3 regions of the Paenibacillus sp. FSL H3-0329 genome follow, and region 2 is predicted to be linked to each of the others. Evidence: riboswitches for the same ligand, from Rfam matches in the RefSeq annotation. Region 2 holds a riboswitch; each other region holds the start of a gene.

Region 1 (5,984 bases), 2.5 Mb from region 2:
ACAGGACACGATTATTTGGCGACTAATTAATACAAAAGAATTTCAGCGTTTACGCCGGATTCGCCAGTTAGGTACCTCATATCTCACTTTTCATGGTGCAGAGCATAGTCGATTTTCTCATTCTTTAGGAGTATATGAAATTACACGAAGAATCATTTCGCAATTTGAGCGCAGCGGATATAAGGATTGGATTCCTGAAGAAAGTTTGCTTACTTTGTGTGCGGCTTTGCTGCATGATTTAGGGCATGGCCCATTTTCACATTCTATAGAAGAAGCTTTTGAAATGAACCATGAGGATTGGACCTGCCGGATTATTTTGGAGGACACGGAGATTACCGAAATATTGCGTGATGTGGAGGAGGATTTTCCTCGTAAAGTAGCTTCAGTTATCTCTAAGACTTATGAGCATGAAATTGTTGTCAATTTGGTTTCCAGTCCGCTGGATGCTGATCGTATGGATTATTTGCTGCGTGATGCGTACTATACAGGTGTAAACTATGGAACCATCGACATTGATCGGATTTTGAGAATGCTTCGTCCTTATAATGGGCGGATTGTAGTAAAAGAATCAGGTATGCATGCCATTGAAGATTATTTAATGTCACGTTATCAAATGTACTGGCAGGTATATTTTCATCCGGTGACGCGCAGCTCTGAAATTATTTTGCGTCAAATCTTCCGTAGAGCTAAAGAATTGTTTCAAGAGGGGTACAAATTTCGCTTTATGATCGCTCCGCTGGAAGATCTCTTTCGAGGAGAAGTAACAGTGAAGCAATATTTAATGCTTGATGAGGCACTGGTACAGACTGCTTTTATGCAATGGACACTTGAAGAAGATGAGTTATTAAGCGACTTGTGTACCCGTTTTATTCATCGTAAACTGTATAAATATGTAGAGATTGAGAATTTGGATACAGATATGATTACGGAAATCCGCAGCAGTTTTGCGGGAGTGGGACTTAACCCAGAATATGACCTAGAGATTGATTATCCGACAGATTTGCCTTATGATGTGTTCCGTCCAGGAGCAGCCTTCGACAATAATCAAATTTTACTGCTTGATCGGAATGAGCAATTGCGGGAAATTTCAGAGGTATCGGATATTGTGCGCTCAATAAGCGGAATTCATCGTGGCAGATATCATCTATATTTCCCACAGGATAAGCTGAAAAAAGCCCTTACACGCTTGCCCTCTTCTGTAGCAGAGATTTTTGCAAAATAATACAAATATTTATGGAACTATTGATAAAAACAACAAGGAGTGAGCTTTAAAATGTATCTGTTCGACACACATACACATCTAGATGCGCCTCAATTCGACGAGGATCGCGAGGAAGTTATTGCTCGTGCAGTAGAGGCCGGAGTTAGCAAGATGATCAATATTGGATTTAATCGGGAAACGATCCCTTCAACGATGAAGCTGGCTGAATCTTATGATTATATTTATGCAGCGGTGGGCTGGCATCCACAGGATGCGATTGATATGAAAGAGGGAGACCTCGATTGGATCGCCTCTCTTTGCAGCCATGAAAAAGTGGTGGCCATCGGAGAGATTGGATTGGATTATTATTGGGATACCTCTCCCAAGGATGTGCAGCAGGAGGTCTTCCGCAAACAAATCGGACTAGCCCGTGAACTAAAAATGCCAATCTGTATACATGACCGTGATGCTCATGAAGATGTTGTACGGATTTTACGGGAGGAAAAAGCAAATGAAATTGGTGGCGTGATGCATTCGTTCTCAGGCAGCTGGGAAACAGCAAAAATGTGTCTAGACCTTGGATTTCATTTGTCATTTGGAGGACCGATAACGTTCAAAAATGCCAGAGTGCCTAAAGAGGTGCTTGCACAGACGCCATTGGACCGATTATTGATCGAAACAGACGCTCCATATTTGACTCCACACCCCTTCCGTGGCAAGCGAAATGAGAGTGCTCATGTGAAGTTAGTAGCAGAGGCTGCGGCTGAAATTAAAGGGTTAACATGGGAAGAATTGGCTAAAATTACGTATGCGAACGCACTGGAACGATTTGGGATTGTCTGAAAACAGGAGTAAAACGGGTGAAAAATAGAGAATAGCCGATATATTAAACTTTTTTAATATAAAAACGGCTGATTATTACAATATTTTAACCATATATTTGCTTAAACGTGGTTGAATCGTCCTTTACAACATGCATCAAAACAGGATATCATCTTTTCAGTGATGTGAGCTGTTGTTATTGTGACAGCCATTGATTCATGGATCGTCTCGCTGAGTCTCCGTATGGAGAACGGGGGAACCAATATTGAACTGCCGCATGCCTGTATCTTGAATACGACTAGGAATTGCCGCAGAACAATATTTGATTTCTTCACGTGGTCTTTGGGGTGAATTTAAGGGCAACCGCCGTGAGCGGGTGACCTGAAATAGGGCGTCTCTCTTTCGTCCGAACCCGACAGCTAACCCCGTAAGCGCAAGTAAGAGAGGCAACCTCGTGCACAAACATTCCCGCGTATTCTGACATCGGAGAAGCCACGAAAGAGTCCTCAAGAGAACTCTTTTTAGGCTTCTTTATTTTTGAATAAACTGAATGTTGCCCGCATACTGTTATATAACAGGTGTGGGAGTAGCTGTGCCGAGCAGGCGATCCATGAGCAGGAGACGCTAAGTTAATACGTGCGTATCCTGTGACAATCTCAAATAGTTTCGTCAAAGAAATTCAGTCCTCATGATATACAAATTGACGACGAGGCTATGTAAGGAGGATGGAGAGAATGGGCTTATTCCAACCAGAGGTATCCCATGATTCGCAGTCATCCAGCAGGTCTTTCGCATTACGGTGGGAGCAAGTAAATACTCGCGTACTTTTACTTGCAGGTGTGATTTCAATCGCAATCGCGCTGTTAATTCTGCTGTACGTACACGGTCAAAGTAACAAACAATTTGTTTTAGTAATAGACGGGCAAACACAGACACTTGAAACGCGAGAAGCACTTCTTGGTGATGTGTTGGAGAAAGAGCAAATTTCGCTGCAGCCGCATGATGAATTATCTTTAGGTCTGAGTGATGAAATAAAAGACGGTGACCGTGTCGTTATCAATCGTGCGCAGAAATTTAGCCTTACTGCGGACGGAGCAACAAAAACGTTATATACGACCGAAGACACTATCGGTCAGGCGATTGACAAACTGGGTATCAACCTAGAAGGCTATGATAAGATTTTTCCTTCGTTAGACACCACCATCTCTGCTGACATGGAGATTAAGATCGTTCGTATCAACAAGCAAACGGTACAGCGAACAACTAACTTACCTTTCCGTGTTATTAAGACAGCAGATCCCTCCCTTACTGTGGGAACAGTTAGAGTGGCACAGGCAGGCAAACCAGGCGTCATGGTTCAGCATATTGAAAAGATCTATCAAGACGGAGAACTGGCCTCTATGCGCATGATCGGCAAGGAAGTACAAACGGTAACAAAAGATAAGATCATTGCCGTTGGTACTAAAGCACTTCCTAAGCCTACTGTAGTTGCTAAAGCTACAACAACTTCCAAATCAAGCACTACCTCCAAAACGACTAAAGTTAGCGCTAAGACTAAGAACGTCACAAGCAAGGCTGGCGTAGACTTTGAGTACAAGAAGATGATTAAGAACGTCTCCATGACAGCTTATTCGTCAGAAGAGCCAGGAATAGGTACTAAAACTGCCTCCGGAACACGCGTAACGGAAGGTCGTACAATTGCAGTAGATCCGAATGTAATTCCTATTGGCTGGTGGGTTTATATCGATGGGCTTGGATTCCGCCGTGCAGAGGATACGGGCGGTGCCATTAAAGGCAATAAAGTGGATGTCTATTATGATTCCCTGAGCCATGCTCGTAATTTCGGCCGTAAATCACGTACCGTATATGTGATTGGACCTGTGAAACCAGAGCTTAACTAGAACTGAAGCTTTTGCAAAAAATCCTTTGATAAGCTATAGTGATGATAACCGTTAAGGAACGCTGGATGATCATTTCGTTGATCGCAGAGCAACCGCTCATCACTTATACATTCTTTAACCAAAAGAAGAGGAGCGAATCCTCTTCTTTTTGCTTTTTTTGGAAGGAGTCAAGAAATATGATTAAGGAATTAATCGTCGTTGAAGGCAAAAGCGATACCGTAGCCATTAAGCGTGCTGTGGAAGCAGATACGATTGAGACAGGCGGCTCTGCTGTAAACCGGACTGTAATTGCGAAGATTGCGCTAGCTATGGAACGCAGAGGGGTTATTATTCTTACGGACCCGGACCATGCTGGGGAGCGAATTCGTAAAATCGTTTCAGCGAAGGTGCCGGGCTGCAAGCATGCTTTTATTCCGGAGAAGGACGCAACTCGAAAAGGGGATATCGGTGTAGAGAATGCATCGCCAGAGGCGATTCGTCATGCGCTGCGTAACGTACATACCTCTTTTGAAGGAGCACCTGCTTTGATTGGTATTGATGACCTTATGGCCGCTGGAATGCTTGTACACCCTCGGGCTGCTGAAAGACGTATGGCGCTTGGTAATTTGCTTGGAATCGGATATTGTAACGGCAAACAGCTGTACAAGCGGCTGGCGATGTTTGGGATTACGCGGGAGGAATTTGCCGGGGCTCTCGCCCAAATTGATCAGGGAGGCATTACTTCATGAGTGGTAGAGAGGAAATTTCGACTCCAAAACGGACCAAAGAGATTATTCAACGTTATGGATTCAAGTTCAAGAAAAGCCTGGGACAGAATTTTTTGATTGATCAAAATATTTTGGACAAGATTGTAGACGCTGCTGGACTAGATAGCGATTCTGGGGCGCTGGAGATCGGGCCGGGAATTGGAGCGCTGACGGAGCGTCTGGCACTAACAGCCGGTGCTGTAACTGCCGTAGAGATAGACCGTAGACTGATTCCAATATTAAAAGACGTACTTTCCCCTTATCCCCATGTTAAGGTTCGTAACGATGATGTCCTCAATGTGAACTTGCAGGAAATGTTCAAGGAAGATTTCACCACTGTGAACAAGGTCAGTGTGGTTGCTAACCTGCCTTATTATGTGACTACTCCGATTCTGATGAAGCTGCTTGAAGAGAAGCTTCCCCTTGATAACATCGTTGTAATGATTCAGAAGGAGGTTGCGGAGCGTATGGCTGCATCTCCAGGTGGAAAGGAATACGGAAGTCTTAGCATTGCCGTGCAGTACTACAGCGAGCCTGAGCTCGTCTGTATCGTGCCGCGTACGGTATTCATCCCTCAACCTAATGTGGAGTCTGCTGTTATCCGTCTGAAGGTTAGAGAGCATCCTCCGGTAAAGGTGGAGAGTGAGAAGCATTTCTTTGAAGTGGTTCACGCTTCTTTCACACAGCGCCGCAAGACGATTGCTAACAATCTGAAGGCTCGTTACTTCCCTGAACAAGGACGTGAGCAGCTGGAGGCTTTACTCGCAGAAGCGGGTATTGAACCGACCCGTCGTGGAGAAACACTCAGTCTTGAAGAATACGCCCGCTTAAGCGGTGTTTTGCTAGCCGCTGGAATTGAATAAGCAATAAGAAACGGTTGTTGTCTTAAAGGACGACAACCGTTTCTCGTAGAAATATAAGGATGTTATTCTGGTGGAGCATTATACATTCTTATATTTTAAAAATATGGCGAGTTATGAACCAACTGAGGCCTTTGCCCATACGATGGGGTAGAGGTGGTGGTTGTAATGAATTTAGGAGACTTGGTCGTTCGCAAATCTTATGGCGGTGATTTAACATTTCGTGTAGATAATATCGTGCAGGATAGAGCCGTCATTAAAGGCACAGATTTCCGCCTGTTGGCGGATTCTCCTCTGGATGACCTGGTTCAAGTGCCTCCTACCCGAATAACGGAACGGGGACAGCAAGCACAGATCAAAGCGAAGGAATCACTGACACAGCTGCGGAAGGACCGTCAGGAGCAAAGTCAGCGGAGCGGGGGAACTCTAACAGAGGGGACATGGGCTCCACCCT
Region 2 (5,984 bases):
TCTGTTTCCGAAATTTTCTTTTTCACTCCATCGATCCATCCAAAACACAAACATTCCTCAACTACGTCCAAATATAGCAACGTTTCTGGGTTTGGCTTCATACTAACGAGTACCCAACAAGATTTTTCAGTCTTACAATTCTCCTGCAGCCAAACTCTTAAATCTTCTCTCGTTTTTACTGTAATTAGATTTTCAATCTCCATAATTAAAATACAATTTCCTTTCTAGGTATGGAGTGGGGCAGATTGCCCATTAGTGTTTAAATAGCTTCCGCTGTTACCTGATACCAAAAAAGAGAATAGTCATTCATGGTGGAAGCGTGGCCTAACTGCCGTAACATAGTAGATATATTACCTCTATGATAAGTCCCGTGATTGACGACTTGCAACACAATTTCTGATAGGCGTGTTTGGCGGATTCCGGCGAATGGATTGTCAAGCAGAATGGTTTGCTCCAAATCGGATTGGTTGTGTAACCATGCTTTGTATTGTTCCGATAGCTGTGCAAAGATATTTACGTACTCATCCACAGAATCTAGAATGCTCAAATTTAGCGGGATACTTTGTTGAAAAGCCTCAGGCATAGCAGTGCCTGTTAAAACAAGATACCACATCGTATCAACCGCATAGATATGGCTAAGGGCATGAGCGATGGTGGGAAATGAGCTGTTCACTTCTTGACTTAGCACAGAAGCCGGGAGTTCCTTGATTCTCCCCAGGATAGTTTGGTTTCCCCATGTGTGGTATTTAAACATTTCTACTGGATAATTTGTCATTCGTATTGTCTCCTTTTGAATTGTCATGGATTTGTTTTTGTTACTGTTGTTAATATAAAAGAAGAAGTATGACATCAGACTGTCATACTTCTTCATAAAGTTTGAGTGTGTTTTGAAGCTGCTCTTTTAAAATACCTCGCAATGCAGGGGGTTCGAGGACTTCGGCCCCGCTGCCGAAACTCAGCAGAATGGACCAAAGCCAACAAGCTTCCAATGGCTTATACACAGGAATTCGCATCGTCATGCTTTTATCAGAATGAAATTCCTTGTCGACTTGATGAAACTGATCCAAAGCTTCTGCCAAAGCCTCAGGGCCCACCCGGATTACTATTTCCTCCACCTGATCTACCCTGTTTGAACAGCCAGCCTCTTTGGGTACTTCATGTTGTGATTGAAAGGTATCCTGCGTCAGGAACAAATTCAGCATCCGGGAAAGACGAAACTCCCGATAATCCTGCCGTGCCCGGCAATAACCATAGATGTACCAGTTGCTATATTTAAAATGAAGCTTTACTGGTTCCATTTCACGGGTTGTACGTTCATTTTTTACACTGATGTAATCAAAACGGACAACATTTCGTTCCGCTATAGCCGCACGTAAAAGAGGAAGTGCGTCAGGATCCGTACGCCGGGTTTCAAGATCCACCGCGAGACTAGAGGTCTGTGGCTCCGTTCCAATCGTTTGCAGCCGTTCAATGGTTCTTTGCGTATGTTCATCTTCAAACACGGAAGAAAGACTGTTAAGTACAGTAATCAGAGAAGTGACATCATACGAACGGAGCAGGCTTTTATCCATTTTATATCCGTCCATGATGCCATATCCACCTTTAGTTCCCTGATATGATACGACCGGGATACCAGCGGCACAAATCACATCGATATCCCTATAGATCGTTCGCTGGGAAACCTGAAACTCTTCAGCCAGCTTGGAGGCAGATAAAACTTCGTGGTTCAATAGCTTGTAGATCATAGAAATCAATCGTTCCAATTTCATGTGTGCATTCCCACCCATTAGTCCATTTCGTGTTACAGCGTGATTATATCATAGATTTTTTCGGGCTAATTTTGGGAGGGAGGAGTTTTGTTGTTGGTGATGAAGTAATATCCTATGACAGAGTCTGACAGAGCCGATTAATTTATTTATAGATTAAATCCGCAGGCTCTGATAAATGATTAACAGAAATAATAGCATCGTTTTTTTTCACAGGTGGGGTCCAATATTGCTCATTCCCAGGCAGGTCATCGAACCATTCGGCGTCCTTTGGACAATCTAGAATCATGAATTTTCCGTATTCCTGATCTCTGGATTGATGGTATTTGAGATAGGCTTTCCCGTTATCAATGGCGAGAATTTCTATTTTTCCTGAGGTGTGGCTCATGGATAAGCGTACTCTTTTGCCAAGTCCTGAGGTTCTAGCTTTGGCTTCTTCTACAATTTGATAGACTTGCTCGAGCGGTAATACGAAATCCCGGTTTCCGGCAACGGGCCGGTTCACAAAGAAGTAGTAGGGTGTAACGCCAGCCCATGAAAGTCGGTCCAGTAGTTCCCCTAAAATAATGGGATCATCGTTGATGCCTTTGAGGATGGGAGTCTGATTTACGACAATTGCCCCTGCGTTGTGGAGAGCTTTAAATGCTTTTTTGGCTTCAGGTGTGATTTCACGAGGATGATTGATGTGCGCCATAACATAGATTCGTTTGTCTTCGGTAGAGTAAGTACGAATCAGCTCCAGCAGCTCTTCGTCTTCAGAGATCCGCATCGGATTAAATACGGGTATCTTCGAACCTAGTCTAATGATTTTAACATGCTCAATGCTTCTTAGATTTTCAATAATGGATCTTAGCTTCGGTGTGGAGAGAATTAAACTGTCCCCGCCCGTAAGAAGTACGTTGTTAATCTCCGGATTCTTTGCGATATACTCCAAGCCCGGAGAGACATCAGCCATCGCCTCTTTCACGTCATTTCGAAACAGACGCTTACGGAAACAGTAGCGGCAATAAGCCCCGCAGACCTCGGATACAATCAGTAGTGCAGTGGTTCTATACTTGTGCTGACAACCAGGTACCACATAATTCGTGTCCTCATCGGAGGCGTCCCAGCGCCCATACTCCAGCAGTTCACCTTCGTTAGGAATAACCAGCTTACGGATGGGATCTTCTGGATCATCCCAGTTAATCAAAGACAGATAGTAGTCATTTACACGAAAAACAAATTTTTCTGTAATTTCTTTCAGATTCTCTTTTTCCAGCTCAGACAACATAGCTATTTTGTTAATATCCGTGAAGTACTTTACCTTTTGCACGTACATCTCTCCTTTGTCTCGTAGTGTGAGAAATGAGGGAGCCTTAGTGTCAAAGGCCAATCTACTGCCAGCAGGGTCCAAAAAAAGCACAAAAAGAGACCCTTAGCAAGGGTCTCTGGTTATGTAAATAACATGAAAAGCAGACCCATCCACTGCTGACGAGGTTAGCTGACGGACTCGGGTAAGATGGTACCCTACATTCTAATGCTCAATGATTCGCCCCAATTAACTGGTTCCCCCGCTTTTCAACTGTAAAAGTTGGAAATTAAGCGTAGATAAAGTATACCCTATGAAGTTTTGAAAAGTCAAAAGAGAATCCTAGATTCACCTTCAATTGCTAGCGCTACTTCCGCCGAGTAGTTTAGGCAACAACGTTAGCAGCTTCTCCCGGGTTAACGCATCACTGGAGTTCCATTTGCTTCCGTCGAGCAGATAAACATGTCCCTGACGTACTGCCGGGAGACTGTTCCAAAGTGAACTGTCTAGTAGTCGTTCCATTGCAGCTCGCGAGTCTTTGCGTTCCGGAATGAACATGAAGATATGATCTCCGGCGTAGGCAGGCAGTCGTGTTGGATCCACTTCGGCGAACCCTAACTCTTCGTCCAATATGGCCTGAATCTCTTCGGTCGGTTGTAAACCACATGGGGCATAAAGCGCAGTGGAGAATCCGGACATTCCCATAGCATATAGATGATCTCCATGATCATAGACCAAAGCAGAGGCGGTTTCTCCAACTTGGAGAGTTGTCGAGTAAAGCTGCTGCCACATGGCTGCGTTTTTGATTGTGAATGACTCCAGCCATGCTTCCGCTTCGCGCTGTTTACCTAGCCAACTGCCTAATGTCCGCATTCGGTTGTCGAGAGGCGCAAATGAATCAAAGGTGAGTGTCGGAGCGATACCAGAAACTGCTCTGTAGGCTCTTTCATCACTATTTGCCAAAATGATCAAATCTGGGTTTAGGGAAGCGGTCAACTGCGGGTCCAGTGGAAACCCGACGTTGGCGAGCTTCTTAAGTCGATGTTTATAGACGCTGTTCCGGGCGAATGCTTCATCTCCACCGATAGGCTTTACACCTAACGCGAGAAGGTCGCCAAGTGTCTCGCCATGATAGACAATACGTTTCGCTCGTTCAGGAATTTCCACCTCATGACCCGTCCAATCCTTGACGGTAAGCTTACGACCTTGCTGATGTGCATATTGTCCGGGTGTAACTCCTGTTTTTTGCCGAAAGCGGCGGCTGAAATAGTATTCATCCGAGAAGCCGACCAGTCTGGCGATTTCCCGCAGTGGTTCAGTCGATTCCTGCAGGAATCGTTTGGAATGATTAATACGCAGATCCGTCAGGTATTCAAGCGGCTTTTTACCCGTAAGCTGTTGAAAGATCGGTGTATACTGCCAGATCGATATCCCCGCCCGTTCAGCCAACTGCTTCACGGTGATACTCTCTGTATAATGCTCCTGAATGAATGTTATGGTCTTTTCTACGGATTCCGTAGGACTTGGCAGGTGTTTGGAAGGGTAATTATGCTCAAAAAGTAGCAGCAGCAATTCTTGGAATTTTAATTGTCGCTTGAATTGTTGTACATCATCGGTATTATTCCTGTTCATGAGCAGCTCTTCGACTAGTCGGATTACCTTGGTGAACGGGTGCACAATTAACTCCCGTCTGCCGGAAAGCAGCTCTCCAGAATATCGTTTAGGATGCTTGGTTGTATAAATTGCTGTAAAGGTGATGAGGTAATAATACAACGTCAGCTCCTGGTTGTTCGTACTATAGGAGATTCCAGGAGATAGTAGATAACATTTATCCGTACTTAGTATCACGCTTTGATCATCGAGGTTCAATTGTCCGTTCCCTCCAGTAAATATGAGAAGGGTATAGTCCTGGGTTGTACGCGTTATAGAGCTTGAATCGGCAGCTTGAATCATCAGTTCGGCCTCGTTTAGCTGAAATAACAGAGAGTGGAGTGGGGGGCAGGACGATGATGTATGCAGCATGGGTTCAGCCTCCGTTCATTTGGTGAGAATGATTATCAATGAATTCATTGTATATAAAAAAAAGAAGCATATCAACAGCTGTTGACATGCTTCTTGCAGTTTTTTATCAGCCTTGTGTTAAACACTTCATCTCGGAAGGTTATTTCATATTCAATAGCTGTGGAATTTCGCCAAGCAGCCATTCTCTTGTTGTCGCATCACTTGAAGTCTTCATGATGTCTTGTGTATAGACATATCCGTTCTTGACGGCAGGAAGGCTCTTCCAGATAGGGCTCTTTAATAGATTCTCTGTGGATTGTTTTGCTTCTTCTGCCACTGGAGTCAAGATGAATATCCGGTCTCCGGCATATTCTTTCAGGACTTCCATGGATACTTCCTGGAACCCTTTACCTTCATCAAGTATCTTCTGAATAGCTGGAGTTGCCTTGAAGCCATTCTCCCCATAGAGTACCTGTGAAAGTCCGGTTGCTGCCATTATAAATAGTCTGTCTCCTGGATAATAAGTGAAGACCGCAGCCGTTTCGCCCTCTTTCATGCCTGCGGATTTCAATTGCTTCCACATGTTCTCTTCAGCGGTTTTATACTGGGCAAGCCATGCTTCTGCTTCAGTCGTTTTACCAACAATTCCACCAATGTCCAGCATACGTTCCTGGAGTGGGGCAAAGGTATTAAATATTATCGTTGGTGCAATTTTGGAGAGCTGCTCGAAATCAGCTTCATCTGTGCCCGCATAGATGATCAAGTCAGGCTGAAGCTCCAATGTTTTTTCCAGATTGATAGGGAAGCCTACATCCTCCACACCTTGCAATTGATCTTCAAAAACCTGGCCTTCCCCCATAGAAAGAGGATAACCTACCGCCTGCACACCAAGTGCAAGCAAATCGCCATAAGTTTCTCCAGAATAGATA
Region 3 (5,984 bases), 2.4 Mb from region 2:
AAAAATCATTAGTTTAGCCAAAATCATAAAATAAACGCCCGTGCACAGATAGTCACCTATCTCATACACGGGCGTTTTTGGTTGCTTGGCTGGTTACTTTTTCTCTGAGAGCCAGAGTGCGACGTTGGCGATCTCTTCAGGAGCTAGCTTCTCCTTAAAGGAAGGCATTTGGCCACGTCCTTTGGTGACGATGCTGTAGATTTCCTCAGCGTCATGCTGACCGCCTTCATTCTGAAGACTTGGTCCAACTCCACCTTGAAGCTGATCGCCGTGACAGGTGATACAGCTGGCTTTCACGGTTGCTTCTGCCTTTGCGGCGTCCAGTTGAACTACCGGCATCGTGGGCTTATTTTCTTCTGCTACCTCTTCTTTACCCGGAAGTGTAAACATGAGTACTACCGCAAAGGCACAGGCGGCAAAAAACAAACCGCTCATGATCCATTTCTGCATCCCAATTCGTCCCTTCTATGTAAGCTGCTCCCTACATTATAGCTTATGGTGAAGCGTTATCATAGGGTTTGTGACAAAAAAATGAACGAGAATACAATCATTCTTATGAAATATCTGGTATTTAATATCATTTGTCATAGACCATGCAATAAAAAGGTTTGTCTCCTGTAGGTGTGCGGCGTTCATACGTATCTGTAATCGTAAATCCACATTTTTGATAAGTTCGAATGGCGCGTTGGTTCCAGGTCAGGACTTCCAGATCTATCTCACGATCAGGATAACGACTCAAGGCTGTCTGGACGATGGCATCTACGAATAGTTTGCCTAAACCATGGCCGCATAGATCGGGGCGCATCCCAACTCCTAAACGGACGACTCCTTCCATCGGGAACAACTGTGCGAATCCGCACAAAACCTTATTTTCATTTAATATGGAGATATATTGTTCCTCCCGGAGCTGCGGATCACCAAACTCGATGCCAAGAGCCTGCATCTGCTCCCACGGCATCCAGCCATAAATATTATATGGGGGCGTATAGCTCCACTTACAAATAGCTTCTCCGTGAATTGCCTCCATAGGAACAACATGAAAAGTTACCGAGGGGTTTATCATAAGGTCAACGATCTCCTTTCACGAGGACATTGCTATATTACTAATTATATACAAAATGGGGGAGGTTCGACTCAGAAACTTTATATGAGGGGAATGTTTTACAAATTATGAGAGGGGTAAATAAGTAATAAGACAAAAAAACAAGCTCTCCTCCAAGAGTACCTTGGAAAAGAGCCTATGTACGTTATTTATTGCACATCATCATTGTCTTCCGATTCAGCAGCAACCGATTGGTAAGCGTCTGTGCTCATAATGCGCTTGGCACCAACGTAGCGTTTCACGTAGTAGCTATCACTCAGAGAGCTAATCGTAACACCGCGTGAGGTAGAAGCGTGTGCGAACTTACCTTCACCGACATAAATGCCGACATGGGAGACACCTTTGCCACTTGTATTGAAGAATACAAGGTCTCCGGCTCTTATATCATCACGGGAGATTGCTGTGCCCATTTGATATTGGGAACCTGATTGGTGTGGAAGGTTAATGCCAATCTTATCAAACACATACATTGTAAATCCGGAGCAATCAAATCCGTTAGTGGATATACCGCCGGATACGTATTTAGTACCGATGGCCTTGTCAATCACTTTATCCATTTTGGAATCTGCGAAAGCGCTTCCTGCTCCGATGGTGAGGATGATGGAAAAGCTTAGTACTGCTGCTGCTAACTTCTTCTTCAAAAGTGTATACCCCTTCCAAATGCCTACGAGGTTAGCTTAAGGGTTCGGTTGAAGGTCCCCTATGACCCCTCTATATAATGGAGGTCAATTCACCCAAAGTTGGTTCCCCCGTTTTCCTAATAGTTAGGAAACTCGGCTCATACTGTTGATTAGGATTAGCTTGTAATCAATACATGACAAAACCTTTGTAAATAACAACTTAATGATTACAAAAATGTTACTAAAATCTCACTGCGCTAATTGTAACAAACAGAAAGCCGCTTGGCAATCGTTTTTAACATATTAATGCAGAAAAATTGGCATTTTTACGGTAGAAAGGCATATGTAAGCGTTAATAATGACCTAATTTTTAATATAATTGCAATTTTTATCAAATAAACGTGTTTCAATTGGGCTCTAATAGTGTAAAAATATATTATGGAATAAAGAAAAACCCGAATTTGATTACGGGCATAATCAGATTCAGGTTCATATAGTTGTAATTGTGAGGTTATAGTTGTGAGGAAGGTTTCAATCGAAGGCTACAGCTTGATAAGCTGAAGTACTCATTACTCTTTTAGCGCCAACATAACGATTGGCCCAGTAGGCCTGACTGAGTGAAGTGATGGTCACTCCACGCGAAGAGGACGATTGTGCGAATTTTCCGTTTCCAACATAAATGCCGACATGGGATACTCCATTGCCAAGTGTGTTAAAGAACACTAGATCACCAGAACGCAGATTGCTTTTGGATACAGCAGTTCCAACGCTATATTGAGCTTTTGATGTACGAGGTAAAGTAAGACCCACATTCTTGAATACATACTTTGTAAATCCAGAGCAATCAAATCCGGCAGTGCTTGTACCTCCGGTTTTATAGGCAACTCCAATAGTCTTTGAGATTACAGAGTCCATTTTAGAGTCGGCAAAGGCGCTTCCTCCACCAATAGATAATGCCATTACAAGTCCTAGCGCCGCAGCGACGCATTTTTTTCTTAAATTATGTCTTTTCAAAAGATGCACTCCTTCCAAGGCCTGCGAGGTTAGCTTAAGGGTTCGGTAGAAGATTCCCTATGATCCCTGTAAAGCGAGATCAATTCACCCAAAATATGGTTCCCCCACTTCCCGGTGCAAAGGAATTAGGCGTGTTAAGCACCAGAGAATGACGTTTCGACAGTTACACTTACGATAAATACATTTAGTTATGTAGGAATCGTTTCAATTGATTACAAAATTGTTACTAATAGCACAGGACTTATTGTAACAGAGCTTTTACGATTTTGCAAATACTCTTAAGTTATCCGTAATGAGAAAAAGTCCCAGCTCCTGAATTGAACTGTGACCGTATTTGTGGAAAGTTGAAAAAAGAAGACCTTTAAGAAGCAATTAATAGGTGACTCCTGAATTCATCGGGAGTCATCTTTTTTAATGTCCATTGATATCGCTCGGAGTTATAGTAGGCGATATAGTCATCAACCTTTGTTCGTAATTCCAAGAGAGTCATACATGTCTTGTACTCCAAATCATCCTTCAGATGGCCAAAAAAGCTCTCCATGGCGGCGTTATCCCAGCAGTTCCCTTTCCGTGACATGGACTGTGTAAACCCAGCTTCGCGTACGAGAAGGCGGAATCTAGGGTGAGTATAGTGCATTCCTTGATCCGAATGCAAAAGGGCTTCTGGATGAATATTGCCATCCAGTCGTTCAAGTAGTTTCTCCAGTGTTCGTTCTACAATTGGCATAGCCAATGAAGAAGAGAGGTAGTGAGCTAAAATTTGTCTCGTAGCCCCGTCTTTCACCACGGATAAATAAGCACATTGTCCATTACCATAATGCATATAGGTAATATCCGTCAGCAGCACTTTCTCAGGCTCTCCTTGGTCAAACTGGCGCTTGAGTAGGTTGGGACATGTTTGGTGCTCTTGTGTGGCTTTTGCCATCTTGCGATAGGGATTTGCTTGCCGGATCGTAGCAACAAGCTTATATTTTCGCATTAATCTTCGAATCTTTTTATGATTCATGATGATACCATTCTCCCGTTCCAGCCACATCTTCACGACCAATGCTCCAGCTTTACCATTCAAAGCGTCATAGTGTTTCTTGATAAGGAAAGCGTCTCGTTCGTCTGCCTTCTCTCGCAACTGTCTTGCTTCCTCAGCGACTTGCCAACGGTAATATCCGCTTAAGCTCACACAAGCTAGCTTACACAAATAACGCGTCATTCGCTGCAGACCGTGCTTACGTATCGTTTGGTTAATAATTTCGTAGCGCTCGGAGGGGGTCAACGTTTCCTCTGCATCTTCTGCTTTTCGAGCGCCTCCAGCTTTTTTAAGAAGTCGTTCTCCATCTCCAGAAGCTTGATTCGTGCTTCTGCACGTTTTAACTTTTCCTCGGTAGAAAGTTCCCCTGTCGGTCGTCTGCCCGGGGATCCTTTTCCTCGTTGTTCCTCTAGTAGTCCAGCCTCTCCCAGAGCATTATATGTATTACGCCAACGGGTTAGGCAATGCTTAGGCTTCTTGCGACCGATAATATCTAGGTTAAATCCTGCGCTAAGGAAGATCTCCATTGGGGCTTGGCCTTCCTTATAGGCCTTAACCGCAGCCAACTTAAACGTTGGTGAATAGGTAATACTCTTTTCCGTCACGTTCTCTACATTTGGATTGTTCTCTAGTTGTTTGATCTCATTTTCGTTGAATATCCTTGAGCTTCCTCTTGTTTTGTTATTCATGAAGGCTTCCTCCGTTATTTCGATATTTCGATTAAAACACAAAATGACCCGTAAGAGGGTCACTTTTTTCAAAGTTTCCATCTTACGGGTCACAGTTCAAATACAGGAATTGGGACCTTTTTATTATGTCAAATAAGGTTGATTTATTGTGGAAATGCTTTGCTACGCCATAGATGATATTGTGCAGAGATTCCCCACATTTTTAAGAGCGTAGAAGGTAGTGGTGAGATTTGCCGTATTATAAGTGCCGGTAGGCCGGGACAGAACAGACCCGTCAGTCCGCACACTAGCAGTAAGAGCAGGCCTCCCGCACCAAGTACAATGGAAACACCTATAGCAGGAATCAGTGACCGCAAGCAGATGAACAGGGAGGAGAACATTCCTGTACCGCCGGTGTAACCAAACTGCATATATAGAAGAAACAGGCGCACGATAAAAATATATATAAGCCATGCCAATACGTATGGTACTAAATGAAGTAACAAAGCGTAGTTAAACAAAGAGGATAAGAACAGCCCGTACATTTTTGGAGCAAGCCAGTACAGCGGCAGCAGGGTCAGCACCCATTCGATTAGGCTAAAGACTAAGACAGGTAGTCCATAGATCTTCATGCCAGGGAAAAAGAACAGTCCACGCTCGCCCTTTCGCTCCTGGTGGAGCTCATGCAGCAATCCTGCCCTTATGAAAGGGGAAAGCAGAAGTCGCAAGACAACAAGCGCCAGAAGCATCCATAACCAAGTGCGTATCGCAGGGTCCGTATTCAAGCTGAACTGTCCCTCGATATAATACAACAGTCTGCCCATACCGCTGCCTCCGGCGTCTTTATCCGGATAGCGCAGTAGAATTGGAATAATAGCAGATCGGATGAAACCATACATAAAGTAGCCCCAGAGCAGTCGGTAGATGAAGAGCAGAATTAAAATATAAAATTGCTCCTTCATGCTTTGCCAGCCGCGGGTTATCGATGTTCTCACAATCATTCACCTCACCAGACAAGAGTTCCGAGCACGGTTTCAATTAGTTTAGTTACACTTAATGTCCAGCGAGAGAGCGTCTTGGGCTCTATTTCCGCCAGCCTAAAGTTGTTTAGATGTTTGCTCTCCAATAAGATGGAATGTTCAGGGTCAATCTCAGCAGAGAGAAGAGGCTTATCGCTTAACAATTGCAACGTAGTCTCTGCTCCTTCACCGTTCCAGACCCGCTGCACCGAAGAGCTGTCGGCGAATGTGAATTTCACGGGAACATCAACGTAATGGCTCCCTTTGTTTGAAATCTTCACTAATGATTCGTAGCTTGGAGCATCGCCGCTGTTATTTTTTTTAAAAGTAATCGTATCTACTGAGAAGTCAGGCGCTCCATCACCATAAATGTAATCATCGAAATAGGTCTGCCATGATTTTTTGGTTACCTTCTCAACGACTTTCTGAAAATCTGACGTAGCAGGATGCTCGAAACGGAACTTACGAGCGTAGGAGGACATGATGTTGTTCATTGCTTTGGTACCTACCTGGCGTTCGATATCTTTAAGTACAAGC

Evidence for each region. A riboswitch is a leader RNA that binds a small molecule or an ion and turns the genes downstream of it on or off. The one in region 2 is predicted to bind cyclic di-AMP.
Region 1: another riboswitch for cyclic di-AMP. It lies ahead of NSQ66_RS00190 (3D domain-containing protein); the one in region 2 lies ahead of NSQ66_RS10950 (KamA family radical SAM protein).
Region 3: another riboswitch for cyclic di-AMP. It lies ahead of NSQ66_RS00545 (C40 family peptidase); the one in region 2 lies ahead of NSQ66_RS10950 (KamA family radical SAM protein).

What each region holds. Positions count from the first base shown of each region.
Region 1 is NZ_CP150150.1:39,797-45,780, forward strand. It holds gene NSQ66_RS00180 (HD domain-containing protein) at 1-1,222, shown strand, start outside; gene NSQ66_RS00185 (TatD family hydrolase) at 1,274-2,044, shown strand; cyclic di-AMP (ydaO/yuaA leader) riboswitch at 2,243-2,472, shown strand; gene NSQ66_RS00190 (3D domain-containing protein) at 2,758-3,924, shown strand; gene rnmV (ribonuclease M5) at 4,101-4,652, shown strand; gene rsmA (16S rRNA (adenine(1518)-N(6)/adenine(1519)-N(6))-dimethyltransferase RsmA) at 4,649-5,533, shown strand; gene yabG (sporulation peptidase YabG) at 5,699-5,984, shown strand, end outside.
Region 2 is NZ_CP150150.1:2,545,498-2,551,481, forward strand. It holds gene NSQ66_RS10935 (YdeI/OmpD-associated family protein) at 1-203, opposite strand, end outside; gene NSQ66_RS10940 (DinB family protein) at 260-775, opposite strand; gene NSQ66_RS10945 (YafY family protein) at 858-1,769, opposite strand; gene NSQ66_RS10950 (KamA family radical SAM protein) at 1,912-3,078, opposite strand; cyclic di-AMP (ydaO/yuaA leader) riboswitch at 3,219-3,360, opposite strand; gene NSQ66_RS10955 (AraC family transcriptional regulator) at 3,409-5,076, opposite strand; gene NSQ66_RS10960 (ABC transporter substrate-binding protein) at 5,216-5,984, opposite strand, start outside.
Region 3 is NZ_CP150150.1:112,069-118,052, forward strand. It holds gene NSQ66_RS00525 (4a-hydroxytetrahydrobiopterin dehydratase) at 1-12, shown strand, start outside; gene NSQ66_RS00530 (cytochrome c) at 94-450, opposite strand; gene NSQ66_RS00535 (GNAT family N-acetyltransferase) at 578-1,063, opposite strand; gene NSQ66_RS00540 (C40 family peptidase) at 1,252-1,704, opposite strand; cyclic di-AMP (ydaO/yuaA leader) riboswitch at 1,749-1,891, opposite strand; gene NSQ66_RS00545 (C40 family peptidase) at 2,254-2,682, opposite strand; cyclic di-AMP (ydaO/yuaA leader) riboswitch at 2,740-2,878, opposite strand; one part of gene NSQ66_RS00550 (IS3 family transposase) at 3,098-4,062, opposite strand; one part of gene NSQ66_RS00550 (IS3 family transposase) at 4,062-4,449, opposite strand; gene NSQ66_RS00555 (hypothetical protein) at 4,593-5,423, opposite strand; gene NSQ66_RS00560 (M1 family metallopeptidase) at 5,435-5,984, opposite strand, start outside.